Regions from separate parts of the Rhizobium sp. AG207R genome, predicted to be linked through region 2. Evidence: predicted binding sites of a transcription regulator. Region 2 holds the regulator's gene; each other region holds the start of a gene.
The links. Region 2 encodes PhoB, which activates phosphate uptake and scavenging genes when phosphate is short. Its sites were predicted from a motif close to TGTCATNNANCTGTCAT; they were not measured.
Positions count from the first base shown of each region.

Region 1: the regulator PhoB is predicted to act here: its motif matches at 1,802-1,818, upstream of JJQ51_RS17615 (phospholipase C).
Region 3: the regulator PhoB is predicted to act here: its motif matches at 1,841-1,857, upstream of JJQ51_RS01755 (Orn/Lys/Arg decarboxylase N-terminal domain-containing protein).

Region 1 covers NZ_JAEPVT010000007.1:48,769-52,045, forward strand. Annotated here, with positions in the region: gene JJQ51_RS17610 (cytochrome-c peroxidase) at 1-66, opposite strand, end outside; gene JJQ51_RS17615 (phospholipase C) at 86-1,714, opposite strand; gene cysE (serine O-acetyltransferase) at 2,046-2,861, opposite strand; gene JJQ51_RS17625 (WD40 repeat domain-containing protein) at 2,878-3,277, opposite strand, start outside.
Region 2 covers NZ_JAEPVT010000002.1:676,773-680,049, forward strand. Annotated here, with positions in the region: gene JJQ51_RS07240 (aspartate aminotransferase family protein) at 1-684, opposite strand, end outside; gene JJQ51_RS07245 (GcrA family cell cycle regulator) at 1,109-1,636, shown strand; gene phoB (phosphate regulon transcriptional regulator PhoB) at 1,726-2,409, opposite strand; gene phoU (phosphate signaling complex protein PhoU) at 2,441-3,154, opposite strand; gene pstB (phosphate ABC transporter ATP-binding protein PstB) at 3,205-3,277, opposite strand, start outside.
Region 3 covers NZ_JAEPVT010000001.1:415,164-418,440, reverse strand. Annotated here, with positions in the region: gene JJQ51_RS01765 (adenine deaminase) at 1-335, shown strand, start outside; gene JJQ51_RS01760 (NCS2 family permease) at 383-1,735, shown strand; gene JJQ51_RS01755 (Orn/Lys/Arg decarboxylase N-terminal domain-containing protein) at 1,902-3,277, shown strand, end outside.

The sequences.
Region 1 (3,277 bases), on a different contig from region 2:
CGCACCCGCAAGCGACAGGCCCGCGAGTGCGATGAGCGGCAGGAGACGGCGGTAGGTCAGGGGCATTTCCGTCTCCCTTCTGGATTTACGATGCCTGGTTGCCGGTCTTTGGATCGAGGATCAGCTTCGGCGCGTCACCTTTGGACCAGTCGAACATGGTGTTCAGCGAGCCCGAGAGCACATCGAAGGAGCCGCCGCCGAGGCGGGCGCCGCCCATCCAGTTATCTTCGATGAAGCGCATGACGGAGGTCTGGTCCGTCAGCGTGTGATCGACGAAGTTGACCTTGGCATAAGGCGAGATGACGAGCAGCGGCTGGCGCGTGCCGTAGCCGCACCGTCCCTGCGCCGGCTGGCCGTTGACGCCGGGCAGGGCAGTGCCGGTGGAACAGCCGTCGCCGCTCAGAACGTCATAGCCTTTGACGGGGATTTTCGACGGATTGACGACCGCATGGGCATGATCATACCAGCCGTCGGAATCGTCGTAGAGGATAATGATGGCGGTGTCCTTCCAGTCCGGCGAATTCTGCACGGTGTTGACCACCTGTGTGACGAATTCCTGCTCGTCGAGCGGATCGGAATAGCCGGCGTGGCCATCTTGATAGGCCGGTGCCTTCAGGAAGCTGACGGCGGGCATATTGCCGTTCTTCAGGGCCGCGTAGAAATCCGTCATGTCGTACTGGTGATTTGCCGCATCGGTCGTGCCGATCGTTGCCACCGAAGACGGACGCGCATGTGTCGGGTTGGCCGTTGAGGCGTAATACTGGAACGGCTGGTGATGCGGAATATAATCGGTGTAATTGACCTTGGCGATGGCCGATGTAGTCGCGCGCTTGCAGCCGGTCGTGCCGTCCGGGTTGGTCTGCGAGAGGTCGAAGCCGCCCTCGAAGAAGCCCCAGGTGATCTTGTGCTCGTTCAACATGTCGCCGATGTTCTTGCCGTACATCAGCGCCGTCTGGCCGACCGAACAGACGTCGCCCGTCGGATCGAAATCGCTGATCGCGGTCCAGCCGCCATTGCCGTCGGGCACGATGCGGCCCTTGGAATAGGTGCCGTCGCTTTCCAGCGTATAGCCGGGCGGCAGGATGGCGCCATTGGTCTGGCCGGAGATCAGGTTCAGCGCGCCGGGGGTCGAAGGGCCGAAATTGGTGGAGAAGGAATTGTCGTTCAGCGCATAGTGCTGGGCATAATTCCAAAGGGCCGTGACGGTGTTACCGTCGTAATAGCCCATGACCTGACCCTTGGTGCCGAAGGCGCCGGCAGCACCCTTGGTGCCCTTGCCGGTATTGGCGGGGAAGAGGTCCATGGCGAAGTTGTTGTAGGCGGCCTGTTCGGCGGTATAGCCATGGTTCTGCGACTGGGTTGCGGCCTGCGTGCGGTCGAGCCGGAAGGGGGCTGCCGCATCGGCGCCGTTTGCCGTGTTGGTTTTGTTCGGATTGTTGTCCAGAAGACCGGCATTGGCGAGCGTATTGATATCGGTCGGCGTGTTGTCGGCGGCCTTGAATGCCGGTTCGCCATCGACGTTCGCTGCCTTGGGGTAGGTCGCGAAATAATGGTCGAAGGAGACATTTTCCTGGAAGATAACGACAAGATGCTTGATGGGGGTCGCGGTATTCGGTGCCGGCGCCATATCGGCGGCACCGGCGGCGGAACAGAGCAAAACAAGGGTAAGCGCGCTGCCGGCTTTAAGGGCGGCGCGACGTGAAAAACTGGTCATCGTCATATCCTCTTCGAGTGGGGGCATTGCTCCGGCGCATTTGCGCCACGCCGGGCATAGAGAACCCTTTCGAGCTATCAATGGAGCATGACAGTTCCATGAAGGGTAAGGGGAGCGTTTCCGGTGCTACCTTATGTCACGGACTGGTGGCGGGGCGCTTCCTCACCCGCCCTCGTGCTTCGAGACGGCCCTTCGGGCCTCCTCAGCATGAGGGCTGATCTGCGTGCCTCGTCACGGAACTTGCTCCACCTCATGGTGAGGTGCAGCGGCGTTAAGCGCAGCGAAAACGACGATGCCTCGAACCACGAGGTGGCCACAGTCCCAGGCGAAATCAGATATTCTGATCCATCGTCTCGGCCGGGATCTCGTCGGCGCGATGGATGCGCACGACCGCGGCGGGTACGCCTGCGACCGTGCAATGCGGCGGTACGGTTTTGACCACGACGCTGCCAGCGGCAACCTTGCTGAAGGCGCCCACCTCGATATTGCCGAGGATCTTGGCGCCGGCGCCGATCATCACGCCGTGGTGGATCTTCGGGTGACGGTCGCCGCTTTCCTTGCCGGTGCCGCCGAGCGTGACGTTCTGCAGGATGGAAACCTCATCCTCGACCACGGCAGTCTCGCCGATGACGATGCCGGAGCCATGATCGAGCATGATCGAGGTGCCGATCTTCGCTGCCGGATGGATATCCGGTCCGAAGACGAGCGAGACGAGATTGGAAAGCCAACTCGCAATTTCCTTGCGGCCTTCCGTCCAGAGCGCATGAGCGATGCGGTGCGTCTGCAGGGCATGAAAGCCCTTCAGGTTCAGCAGTGCGTGCAGGTAGGTCGTGCAGGCAGGGTCGCGGGTTCGCACCGCGACAAGATCCGCTTCCGTTGCCTGCAGGATGACGGGATATCGCTTGAGTACATCGGACAGCAGCGAAAGCATGTCACCATGCTCGATCCTGACGACGCAGAGCCGGGCGGCGAGAATGTTGGCAAGGCTTTCGGCATTGGAGTTTCCGTCAAGCAACTGCGCTCGCAGCAGCGACGCAAGAGTCGGCTCGCGCGCCGCCAGTTCCGCGGCTTCGCAACGGATCACGTCCCACACGTTTTCTGCTGGGATGGGCGCATTTCCGGCGATCGCCGTTCCTGGCTGAGGCATGATCCTGTCTTTCTACTTAACCGGATATATCGACAACGCCGCAGTCGCCGGCTTCGGAGGCGAAGGCGAGCAGCTTGCCGGACTTGCTCCAGCTCATCGATGTGATTGCCCCCTTGCCGGGCCGGCGCAAGAGCGCTTCCTTGGCGTCGCCGATGCGGACCGCGAGGATCATGCCGTCGATGAAGCCGATGGCGAGAATATCCTCGGCGGGATGAAATTTCACGGAAGTCGCCATGATGTTCGCGCGCGTGCCGAGCTCGAGCGGCGCCTTGCCCATCGGGCCGTCCTTGCCCTGGAAGGGCCAGATGATCGCCGCGGGCGCGCCCGAAGAGGCCAGCCACTTGCCCTTGTTGGACCAGGAGAGCGACTTCACCTTGGCGGGATAGCCCGTCATGCGCATATGACGGGCCTCGGCG
Region 2 (3,277 bases):
GAGCTTGCCAGTGCGGCCGACGCCACACTGTACTTCGTCGAGGATCAGCAGCAGGCCATGTTCGTCGCAGATCTCACGCAGCCCGCGCAGGAATTCGTTGGTGGCCGGACGGATGCCGCCCTCGCCCTGAACCGGCTCGATCAGGATTCCGGCCGTCGCATCCGTGATGGCGGCGCGCACGGCATCGAGATCGCCGAATTGTACCTGATCGAAACCCGGTGCCTTGGGTCCGAAGCCCTCGATATACTTCTCCTGGCCGCCGGCGGCGATGGTCGCGATGGTGCGGCCGTGGAAGGCGCCCTCGAAGGTGATGATGTGGAACTTTTCGGGATGCCCCTTGGCGAATTGATAGCGCCGCGCCGTCTTGATGGCGCATTCCAGCGCCTCGGCGCCCGAATTGGTGAAGAATACCTTGTCGGCGAAGGTCGCTTCCGTCAGCCGCTTCGACAGCTTCTCCTGACCGGGCACCTCGTAGAGGTTCGACAGGTGCCAGACCTTGTCGGCCTGGGCCTTCAATTCGGCGACGAGATGAGGATGGGCGTGACCGAGCGAGTTGACCGCGACGCCGGCTGCGAAATCGAGGTAGCGCTCGCCATTTTCGGTGACCAGCCAGACGCCCTCGCCTCGCTCGAACCGTAACGGAGCGCGCATATAGGTGTCATAAAGCGGCGTGGTCTCGGCCATGGCCATATCTCCTGATCACAACTTTAAGGACCGATCGCTTCGATTTGATGAAACGGGTCCGAAAAAATCAAAAATGCCGCCTTGCGGCGGCCCGGGCACTATTGATGTTTTGCATCGCGATGTCAACAAAACTGGCGTTTTAGCAGGTGCGAGATAGCGCTTGCGGGCAAAAGAGATAGGTTCGGCGGCGCCTATTGCAGAAATGCCACGCCTAGGCAGCAAGTTGGGGAAAACCTCGAAATCGATTCCTCAAGATTCTCGCGACTCTTGTCACGGAGTCAGCCTCACACTAGGTTAAAAAGCAATTGCTAGACTGCATGCGGCGGAACTAGTCACCACAATTTTAGAGCGTTTCGCGCCTCGTTCCCATGCGAGGCAATGGTGAGGGATTCTGCCATCGGAAACGCGACAGCGGAGACAGGGCATGAATTGGACAGACGAACGCGTCGAGAAGCTGAAAAAGCTATGGTCCGAAGGGTTGAGCGCCAGCCAGATCGCTGCGCAGCTCGGTGGCGTGAGCCGTAATGCCGTTATCGGCAAGGTGCACCGCCTGAACCTTCCTGGCCGAGCGAAGGCGGGCGGCACGGCAACCGCGACGCGCACGCCAAAGCGCAGTGCCGCGGCTCCCCGCGCAACGACCTACGGCTCGCGCGTCGCTACCCGCACCGTGGTCGCCCGCCAGCAGGGTGCAACCATGCTGAAGGAAGAGATCGAGATAGATTCCGTCAATGAAATTCAGTATCGCCCGGCATCGAACGTCGTCGTTCCGATCTCCCGCCGCCTCGGCCTGACGGAGCTGACGGAACGCACCTGCAAATGGCCGGTCGGGGACCCGCTGAAGGACGACTTCCACTTCTGCGGCAATGACAGCCCGGATTCGTCCCCCTACTGCACCTATCATCAGCGCATGGCCTACCAGCCGGTGCATGACCGCCGTCGCAACAACGGCTGAAAGTTACCGCAAGACAAAGAGAAACGGGCCCCTCGAGGCCCGTTTTTCTATTTCCGCCGCTATTTAGTAACACCCGAGCGGCGAGCCGCTCAGGCTTCCATGGAATAGCCCGCGCCGCGAACGGTGCGGATGACATCCTGCATATTGGAGAAATTGAGCGCCTTGCGCAGACGGCCGACATGGACGTCGACCGTGCGTTCATCGACGTAGATATCGTGCCCCCATACGCCATCGAGCAGCTGCGAACGCGAGAAGACGCGGCCTGGCGAGGACATCAGGAACTCCAGCAGGCGGAATTCTGTCGGCCCCAGCCGGACTTCGCGGCTCTTGCGGTGGACGCGATGGGTTTCGCGGTCCAGCTCGATATCGCCGCAACGCAGCACCGTGGAGAGAACCTCCGGGCGGGCGCGCCGCAGCATCGCCTTGACGCGGGCCATCAGCTCCGGCGTCGAGAACGGCTTGACGACGTAATCGTCCGCGCCGGTCGAAAGTCCGCGCACGCGCTCGCTTTCCTCGCCGCGAGCCGTCAGCATGATGATCGGCAAGCGCTCCGTCTCCGGCCGCATACGCAGCCGGCGGCAGAGCTCGATGCCGGACACGCCGGGGAGCATCCAGTCGAGGATCAGGAGATCGGGGATGCGCTCCTGGAGACGCAGCTCGGCCTCATCACCTCTGAGGATCGTGTCGACCTCGAAGCCTTCGGCCTCAAGATTGTAGCGCAGCAGAACGCTAAGCGCTTCCTCGTCTTCTACAACAGCAACTCTCGGAACCATGCGCCTATGGTCTCCTTTCTTCGCTTCCAGATTATTCCGTCACTGCGCCGACGGTGTTGGCGGTATCGTCCTTCGGGCGCTCGCCTTCCGGCTGAGCACCGGTCGCCATGTAATAGATCGTCTCGGCGATGTTGGTGGCATGGTCGCCGATGCGCTCGATGTTCTTGGCGCAGAAGAGAAGATGCGTGCAGGTGGTGATGTTGCGCGGATCTTCCATCATGTAGGTCAGCATCTCGCGGAAGAGCGAGGTGTACATGGCGTCGATTTCCTCGTCGCGTTCGCGGATCGACACGGCCTTATCGGGCGAGCGGGTCGCGTAAACATCAAGAACTTCCTTGAGCTGGCTCAGTGCCAGTTCGGAGAGGTGTTCGATGCCACGAGCGAGACGACGCGGCACGCCCGTGCCCTGAACGGCGATGACGCGCTTTGCGGTATTCTTGCCGAGATCACCGACGCGCTCCAGATCGGAGGCGATGCGGATCGAGCCCATGATTTCGCGCAGGTCCGCTGCCATCGGCTGACGACGAGCGATGGTGACGATCGCCTTGTCACCAACTTCGCGCTCGGCATGGTCGAGAACGACGTCGTCGGAGATGACCTTCTGGGCCAGGGCCGCGTCGCTGTTGACGAGAGCGCGTACGCTGTCGCTAACCATCTGCTCGGCCAGGCCGCCCATTTCGGCAATGCGGCGCGTCAGAAACTTCAGGTCTTCGTCATAGGCAGAGAGAATGTGAGTGGAGACCATTTTTCTATCCTCAAGTGAACTGTGTGAAAGGAGCCGCGCGCCTGCCATCATCAACCAAAACGGCCCATGATGTAATCCTGCGTGCGGAAATCGTCGGGATTGGTGAACATCTTATCGGTGTCG
Region 3 (3,277 bases), on a different contig from region 2:
GCCGCGACCCCGCGGATATGGCTGCGGCGGCCAATGCCGTCATCGGCGCCGGCGGCGGCATGGCGACGGCGGCCGATGGCGAGGTGACGGCGGTGCTTCCCCTGCCCGTCTGCGGCTTGCTGTCGGATGCGCCCGCAAAGGAGGTGGCCGACGATTTCGCTAGGTTGCGCGCCGCGGCCGATGCAATCGCCGACTGGATGCCACCCATTCGCACCTTCAAGGCGGTCGTCGGAGCAAGCCTTGCCTGTAACCCCGGCCCGCACGTCACCGATCTCGGGCTGACCGACGGAACCACCCAGGACATCAGACCGCTTCTGGCTTCAAGCCAAAATTGAGGTCACCAGCCAAACGGCGGCATTTGCCGACTTAGGAGATATAGACAATGACCTCAACTACGAATGTCGGGCAGCCGGGTGATACGTCAGAGCCGCGGTGGAAAACCTTTTTTCGCATGGGCGAGCGTAAGGCCAATACGAAGACGGAAATCATTGCCGGGATGACGTCCTTCCTGGCAGCGGCCTATCTCCTCGTCGTGATCCCTTCCCTGCTTTCCGCCGGTGGCATCGACCGCGCCGCCGCAACGACGGCAACCATCCTCGTCATCATCGGCGCGACCCTGTTCATGGCGCTTTATGCCAATATGCCCTTCGTGGTGGGACCTGGCATTGGCGGCTCGGTTCTGGTGGGGCCGACGATGGCAGCCGTGGAGCATATTCCCTGGCAGACTGGCCTTGCCATCTCCTTCTGGTCGAGCGTCGTCTTCGTTCTGCTGACCGTCCTCGGTGTACGCCAGGTCATTGCCCGCATGGTTCCAGCCCAGATCAAGCTCGGACTGGGTGCGGCGATCGGATTGTTCATCGCGCTTCTCGGCTTCAAGAATGCAGGTCTCGTCGATGTCAACGCCAAGAGCCACGCGCTCATGCTCGGTTCGTTCAACTCGGGACAGGCGATCATTGCCGTCTTCGGCATCTTCCTCGCCGTCTTCCTGCGCGGGCGCAAAGTGCCGGGGCCGATCCTCTGGGCGATCCTGGGCAGCACTCTGCTCGGCATTCCGCTCGGCGTGACCAAGGTGCCCGCCGCATTCTTCGGAGTGCCGCACGGCATCTCTGAGATCGGCCTTCAGCTCGATTTCCTTGGTGCGCTGAAGATAGACTATTTCCCCTATCTCTTCGCCTTCTTCGCATCCGAATTCTTCTCGACCCTGGGCACGACGCTCGCCGTTGGCGCCAAGGCCGGCCTGGTCGATGAGAAAGGCAACATGGCGGACCTGGGCAAGCCGTTCCTCGTCGATTCGATTGCCGCTACGATCAGTCCGCTGCTCGGCATTCCCTCCGCCACGGCGCTGGTCGAGAGCGCGACAGGCGCGGAAGCCGGCGGACGCACCGGTTTTGCTTCACTTGCGACCGCAGCCCTTTTCGCGCTCACTTTGCTTTTTACGCCGATCGCGCTGATGATCCCGGCGGCCGCCACGGCACCCGCCCTGATCCTCGTCGGCATGTCGATGTTCAGCGCGCTGAAGCGTGTCGACCTGGAGAATTTCTCCGACGGTCTCTCCGCCCTGATGATGGTCCTTCTGACCCTTGTCTCCAACAGCTTTGGAACCGGCATCGCCGGAGGACTGCTGTTCTACGTCATCGTCAAGGTCTTATCGGGAGAAGCAAGGCAGGTGTCTATCGGCATGTATCTTCTCGCCATCCCGCTTGCCTATTATTTCTGGACCGTGGCCGCTCACTGAGCGGCCACAAATCCATAAGTTGTGCACCCGCGATCCGGCATGAAACGGCGGGCCGGCGACGTGACCGGCGGTGGCCATCAATACGGTTTGGGACGTCCTCTATTCTGTCACATCCATGTCATGAAATGCGCCGACACCTCATCCCAGATCAAGAGCGGGTATCGACATGGATTATTTCAGACGTTTCAACTTTCTGTTCGCAACGCCAACCTTCGACAATGAGGACCTGGAAGGCGCCCGCTATAATCAGATCGTCGAGGAGATCGAACGCTCAGGTTTCGAGGTGGTGCGCGCGCGCAATCTCGAAGATGCCGAGATCGCCGTGCAAACCGACGCGGCCATCGGCTGCATGCTGGTGGACTGGGGCAAGAAGGGCCTCGAAGGCAAGACGGCCGCCCTCATCAACCTCATGCGCCGGCGCGGCCTGGAATTCCCGATCATCCTCCTGATCCGCCGCAAGCGCTTCGAGGATGTGCCGGTCGAAGTCCTCGATTTCATCGACGGCTACGTCTTCCTCTCCGAGGAAACGCCCGCGTTCATCGCGAAAAGCCTCATCAGCCGGCTGAAGCAATATGCCGAGACGCTGAAGACGCCGTTCTTCGGCGCGCTGGTCGATTATGCCGAGGAGGGCAACCATCTCTGGACTTGTCCCGGGCACAATGGCGGCATCTTCTACAGCCGCAGCCCCATCGGCCGGGTCTTCATGGAGCATCTCGGCGAAGCGGTGTTCCGCGACGACCTCGACAACTCGGTTCTCGATCTCGGCGACCTTCTGACCCACGAGGGACCGGCTCTCGCCGCACAGAAGGAAGCGGCCAAGATCTTCGGCGCCGAGAAGACCTATTTCGTGCTGAACGGCACCTCCACGTCCAACAAAGTCGCGCTCTCGGCCCTCGTCACCGACGGCGATCTCGTGCTGTTCGATCGCAACAATCACAAGGCCGCCCATCACGGCGCGCTAATGATCTCGGGCGGCATTCCGATCTACCTGCCGACCAGACGCAATCTCTATGGCCTGATCGGTCCGATGGATTTCGCCACTATGGACGAGGACGCGCTGCGCGAGCGCATTCGCACCCATCCGCTGGTAAAAGATCCGGAAGCCTACAAGAAGCCGCGTCCGTTCCGCGTCGCGGTCGTGGAGCAATGCACCTATGACGGCACCATCCACAATGCCGAGATGATCCTAAAGCGCATCGGACATCTGTGCGACTACATCCTTTTCGACGAGGCATGGGCGGGCTTCATGAAGTTTCACCCGCTTTATGCCGGGCGCTTTGCCATGGGCCTTTCGGACCTCGGCCCCGATGCACCCGGGATCATCGCCACGCAGTCGACCCACAAGCAACTCGCAAGCTTTTCGCAGGCCTCGCAGATCCACATGAAGGACAGGCACATCACCGGCCAGAAACGCCGCGTGGAACACCGTCGCTTCAACGAAAGCTTCATGCAGCACGCCTCGACCTCGCCCTTCTATCCGTTGTTTGCCTCGCTCGACGTCGGCGCGCAGATGATGAAGGGCCGTTCGGGCGAAGTGCTTTG